2 regions of the Bacillus sp. GbtcB14 genome follow, and region 1 is predicted to be linked to the other one. Evidence: riboswitches for the same ligand, from Rfam matches in the RefSeq annotation. Region 1 holds a riboswitch; the other holds the start of a gene.
The links. Region 1 has a riboswitch for preQ1 ahead of KVT31_RS08240 (QueT transporter family protein). Riboswitches for the same ligand answer to the same signal wherever they lie in the genome.

Region 2: linked by a shared signal. The riboswitch ahead of queC (7-cyano-7-deazaguanine synthase QueC) and the one ahead of KVT31_RS08240 (QueT transporter family protein) in region 1 are both predicted to bind preQ1.

Annotation. Positions count from the first base shown of each region.
Region 1 is NZ_JAGXJT010000002.1:638,380-641,548, reverse strand. It holds gene KVT31_RS08250 (reverse transcriptase-like protein) at 1-300, opposite strand, end outside; gene KVT31_RS08245 (aldose 1-epimerase family protein) at 370-1,242, opposite strand; PreQ1 riboswitch class I at 1,375-1,419, shown strand; gene KVT31_RS08240 (QueT transporter family protein) at 1,426-1,911, shown strand; gene KVT31_RS08235 (ribonuclease H family protein) at 2,063-2,722, shown strand; gene KVT31_RS08230 (zinc-finger domain-containing protein) at 2,735-2,911, shown strand; gene KVT31_RS08225 (DUF2564 family protein) at 2,946-3,169, opposite strand, start outside.
Region 2 is NZ_JAGXJT010000003.1:600,323-603,491, reverse strand. It holds gene queE (7-carboxy-7-deazaguanine synthase QueE) at 1-99, opposite strand, end outside; gene queD (6-carboxytetrahydropterin synthase QueD) at 92-583, opposite strand; gene queC (7-cyano-7-deazaguanine synthase QueC) at 583-1,245, opposite strand; PreQ1 riboswitch class I at 1,339-1,382, opposite strand; gene KVT31_RS12005 (ATP-binding protein) at 1,591-2,799, shown strand; gene KVT31_RS30250 (DUF6254 family protein) at 2,811-2,927, opposite strand; gene KVT31_RS12000 (DinB family protein) at 3,028-3,169, opposite strand, start outside.

The DNA of each region.
Region 1 (3,169 bases):
ACTTTTTATGTACTGCAGTGCTTCCTCTAATAGTGGTGCAAACATTTTATTTTTTGCGTATTCTTTTTCAACAGCTCGCTCGACAAGTTGCGAATCTGTACGAAAAGAGACAATGTTATAATTATGCTCCGTGCAATATTTTAATGCCGCAAGTAAAGCGTGGTATTCTGCTTCATGATTGGACATTGTCCCAAGGGGCAATGATAATTGTACAGCTGGTTGCACCCCTTTAATAAATACGCCTGCACCAGAAGGACCAGGATTTCCTTTTGATGCACCATCAATATATACTTCAATCAAAATGAGAAACCTCCAAATGATAAGATGATCCCCTACTTATATATTTCTTTGAAGTAGGGGATAGGGTACTTAGCCGATTGTAATACTATAACGACATGTAAATGTTTCATTCGCTTGTAAAGATTGAATTCCTTTTTTTTCCTTGAAATCTTTTGCTGGATTTACTTCATCAGCAATTCCGTACCAAGGTTCAATACATAAGAAAGGTGCGTTCTCACCTGGTGTCCATACGCCGACAAATGGGAACCCATCAAATTCTACCTTTACAAATTTATTATGTTTATGAGAACGAATAGAGATTTCATCCGTATTCATATTTTCAAAAATAAGTGCATCATTTTTGAATAAATCGTATGTAAGTGGCAATTCATTCGTATTTTCAGCGATTAATTGCTTTTTACTAGAAAGGTAAGGTCCTTCTAATACACTTGTTTCTAAGCGTTCAGAACCATTAAATGATAAATGGTAATCTGTAAATGATTCACCCTCTAATAACGGGAAGTTGAATCCAGGATGCGCCCCGATTGAGAAGAACATCTCTTTTGAAGTAGGGTTATTCACTTCATATGTTACATGAACGATTTGTCCGTCTAGCTCATAAGAAACAAGTAACTCAAATTCGTATGGGTATTTTTTTAATGTTTCTTCATTACTAGTTACAATATAAGTGATTTTCGTTTCACTTTGTTCTTTTACAGAGAATGTAAGATCACGAGCAAAGCCGTGTTGTGTTAAAGAATAAGGTTTACCATCTACGTAGTATGTATCATTTACTAATCGGCCGACAATTGGGAACAAAATTGGTGCGCGGCGCCCCCAATAAGTAGAATCGCCTTGCCATAAGTATTCAGTGTTGTCTTCTTTTAAGCGAACGCTTTGTAATTCTGCACCTTTGTCAGAAATGGAAACGATCACTTTTTCATTTTGAATTGTTGCAGTCATGAAGTAAAACCTCCTAAATCTTTCATATATTTCATTATACGTTGTCTAAAAGAAAAAAGGTAGTTCATGATAGGAATCTATTGACGAAAGGGGGGCTACCGCGTAAAATATAATCTTGTTGCTTAAAAAACGAATAACGTGGTTCGAAACCATCCCACGTAAAAAAACTAAGGAGATTTTGTCATGAATATTAGAACTTTAGTCGGTAATGGTATTTTAGCGGCATTATATATTGCTGTTTCTATGCTTATTCAGCCATTTGGCTTTACGAGTGTACAGTTTCGTATTTCAGAGATGTTTAATCATCTCGTTGTATTTAATAAGAAAGCAATTTACGGAATTGTATTAGGTGTATTTTTAACGAATCTCTTTTTCTCACCTATGATCGCTTACGATTTAGTATTTGGAGTAGGGCAATCTATTCTTGCATTAGTTGCGACGATTATTTCTATGCGATTTATTAAAGGTGTTTGGGCTCGTATGGTTTTTAATACAGTTATTTTTACAATTACAATGTTTATGATTGCAATTGAACTTCATCTTGCATTTGATCTACCATTTATGTGGACTTGGTTAACATGTGCAGCGGGTGAATTCGTTGTAATGGCGATTGGTATGCCTGTAATGTACTGGATTAATAAACGAGTACAATTTGAAAGATTTATGTAATAGATAAAAGAGCTATTCCTATAGGGATAGCTCTTTTTGTATGGAGTCAAATTGAATATAATACTGTGACTCTTGATACAATATAATAAAATAAAGTGAGGCTTTCATTAGCTGGCTACATATAAGAAGTCTTATATAAGGGGAATCTAGTATGAAATATAAAATCCATTGGTTGTATAAAACGAAGCGCGGTTTGCAGACGGAATTAACGACAGGTTATATGAACATAGAAGATGTATTGCAATTTGCAGAGGATTTCGAGAAAACAGGAAGAGTGAAAGAACTATCATTTTATGATGAAATGGATGCAGAATGGTCATTAAAGGAAATGAAAAAGCTGAGTAAACAAATAGAAGAAGAGCCTCAAGAAATACTCGTTTATTTTGATGGTGGTTATGATGTACAGACGAAAGAAGCTGGAGTAGGTATATGTGTATACTATAAAAAGGGAAATACAAAATACCGAATTCGCCGTAATGCATATATTGAAGGTATATATGATAATAATGAAGCAGAATATGCATCATTATTATACGGCATGAATATACTCGAGGAATTAGGGATTAAGTATGAAGCAGTTACACTTCGCGGTGATTCTCAAGTTGTACTGCAGCAATTGGCCGGGGAATGGCCTTGTTATGATGAACATTTAAATCATTATTTAGACCAAATTGAACAAAAAGCGAAGCAAATGAAATTAAAACTTGTATGTGAGCCGATATCTAGAAAACAAAATAAAGAAGCACATCAATTAGCAACGCAAGCATTAGAAGGAAAAGTCATTGATAGTCATAAAGAAATAACCGAATAGAGAGGTGCAACGGTGGATAAAAAGCAACTCATTACAGAGGTAAATGACTTATTAGAAACATATTGTGAAGGGTGTTTTTTACGAGAACATAATCGAAAGACAAATAGTAAATATTATGCTCATTCTTTTTGTATTAGGCAATGTACAGTTGGAGAAACATTGAAAAAGTATGGAGAACAGTTGTCATGAAAAAAACATCCAGAGAAAATTCTCTGGATGTTTTTTAGTGTCTTGCTTCGTTTAGTTGATGCTCGCATTTACTTAATTTCTTTTCCTCATTCATTAAAAATGGCTCATCTAAATCTGTCGCAACAGATTTCATAATTTCAAGCTGAGAGCGAGCGGCTTCTACGGCAGTAGTCGCATGCTCTAATGTATCTGGATCCATTGAAATTGTCGCTGACCCTACCATTTTTTGTGCTGTTTCTACACGGAATTTCACTTCTT
Region 2 (3,169 bases), on a different contig from region 1:
ACAACCTGCTGTACGGATAAACATCGTCTTTTGTCCCACAACCATTCCTTCACCTTGAATAGTCGGACCAAATATTTCTAAGACAGGGATTTTACTCATCGAGCATCCACTCCCGTCTTACTTCCGCATAACTAGTTGGCGTCTCGAAAAGACGAACAAATTCAACACGAGCTCCTTTATATTCGTTCGCACGATTATCTTTTATTAATGCTTCTGCCATTTTTTCGTAAATCCAAACGACCATGTTTTCAGCCGTCGTATTCATTGCTGGTAACGTTTCGTTTAAATAACGATGGTCTAAATAAATTTCTATTTCATTCTTCCAAATTTCTTTTATATCTCCAAAGTCAATTGCAAGACCTATTTCATTCACATATCCACTAATCCCAAATACAACTTTATATGTGTGACCATGTAAGTTTTTACATTTCCCTTCATAACAGTGTAAATGGTGTGCTGCATCAAATGTAAATTCCTTGCTGACCATTACTCTTTTATTATGATATTTAAGCTGTTTACGCTGAATATCCTCGTCCATTTTTTGCAAATTTTCTACAATGCGAAATCCAAAGAAGTTATCCATTAGTTACTCGCTCCTTCGCGTTCTTGTAGGTACGTATCTAATCCTGCTTTACGAAGTTGACATGCTGGACATTCACCGCAACCATCACCAATGATTCCGTTATAACATGTTAATGTTTTTTCTCGAACAAACTCGAATGCTCCCAGTTCATCTGATAATTTCCATGTTTCCGCTTTATCAATCCACATAAGTGGTGTATGAATTACGAACGGATAATCCATGGATAAATTTAAAGTAACGTTTAACGATTTCACAAACACGTCACGGCAATCTGGATAACCACTAAAATCAGTTTCACATACACCCGTTACAATATGACGTGCCCCAACTTGTTTTGCTAATACAGCAGCAAATGATAAGAATAGTAAATTTCGTCCATCTACAAACGTCGATGGCAATTCACCTTCTTCATGTGTAATCTCCATATCCGTTCTCGTTAACGCATTTGGAGCAAGTTGATTTAATAGACTCATATCTAGTACCGTATGTTTAATTCCTAGCTCTTTTGCAATTTCCGCTGCACAATCAATTTCTAGCTTATGACGTTGATTGTAATTAAACGTTACAGCCTCTACTTCTGCAAACTGCTCTATTGCCCAAAATAAACATGTCGTACTATCTTGTCCTCCACTGAAAACAACAACTGCCTTTTCTTTTTTCATTTCACTCATTCTCCTTCTCTACTACGAATAAGAAGAAAGAACGTTCTTGAACTGTCACAATAAAAAAACAAAACAATACCTAAAGATATTGTTGTTTCCATAGTTTTTTATAGAGGGAGTTCGCGAACCTCTCCCGTGTAATGCACGGAATTCCTTCTTTCATTGACAAAGCTTATTGTAACATATTGTATACTACCAGAAAAAATTTCTGATTTTTTCCGCTATTTCTCATTTCATTTCTTTTATTTTATAGTATGATTAATTTAATGTGAGAAGAGAGGAGGCATCCTACTGAAACCCTTTATTATTTATCTCTTTTTAAATATATTATTCATCCTTGTTACAATGCTCGTATACCATTTATTTTGGAATCAAAAAGGGAAACGATCTCCTAAATTAAATTCAGCTATATTTATTACATTGTGTTGCCTCACTACCATACTATGTATTACTTTCGGAGCAAAAACAAATTATGGCTTTCAATTTGATATGCGCCATATCGTATTAATTGTCGGTACATTAACAGGAGGTCCTATTGCTGGTGCTTCCATCTTAGCTGTATTAAACATATACCGCTTCTTATTAGGTGGAATAGGTGTATTCCCATCTCTTACCGCTTCGGTTCTACTATTTATTGTTCTACTATTAACATACAAACTATTTAACCGAAGTTCTAATCGTATAAAAATAGCACTCGCTATCTTTTACAGTCTCATATTTGGCTTGGGTTGGATACCATCTTTCCTTTCAGAGGTTACAAATAGTGCAGATTACATACCTCATATTATCGTATACGAAATATGTACAATAATTGGAACAATCCTTATTTTATATTTGCTACACATACTACAAATGCAAGTTCGTCTTCAAAACGAACTTATGAATGCCGAAAAATTCCATTTAATTGGCGAAATGGCAGCGTCCATCTCTCATGAGATTCGCAATCCATTAACTTCAACAAAAGGATTTTTACAACTTTTGCAGTCAAATACATGCACTGAGCAAGAGCGAAAATTATATATCGACATAGCCATCAACGGAATCGAACAAGCAAATCATGTTCTTACAGACTACTTAACTTTCGCGAAACCAAGTATTGAAAAAGAACAACAGTTACAAGTAGAGGAAGAATTATTGCATGCCCTATCTTTAATCACACCTCTTGCTAATTTAACAAACGTTCGTATCCACTACATCAAACAAAGTACATCTTTCTATATCGCTGGTGAAAAACAAAAACTAAACCAATGTTTATTAAATATTTTAAAAAACTGTATTGAGGCTATGCCTACAGGCGGTGATCTCGTACTTACTTTAGTTCCAGACCATAAACATATACAATTGTATATCAAAGATACAGGAATTGGTATGGATCAAGAACAAGTAAAACGCCTTGGATCCCCTTTCTACTCAACAAAAGAAAAAGGTACTGGTCTTGGAATGATGGTCGTATTCAGTGTTATACAAGCTATGGACGGAAAAATTGATATTATAAGCGAAAAAGGTACTGGTACAACCTTCTTATTAACTTTTCCACTCATACAAAAAACGTGATGAAATAATCATCACGTTTTTTCTGTTCCTTCAACTAATTCAGCAAAGGCTTTCACCTTTCCATGTGGTTTTTGATTTTCTTTACGTGCTTTCCACGCGCGCTCTTCTTCTTTCTTTTTCTTGGACATACTTTCCAACTCCTTCTTTTCTTTCTCCATGTAGTATTCCAAAATAAGAAAGAAAACTATGCACGTATCAAAAAAGAAGTGGTCTCCCACTTCCTTCTAATTATCGCTGTAAAATTGCGTGTTTCGCCTCTTTTAACTGCGTAAGATGTCTTTGTTCATGCAAATCAAGAAATTGAATCCACTGATACAAATTTAGATCGTTAAAAACAGGATGCTTTAATCCATTTTCAAATAAATCTTTT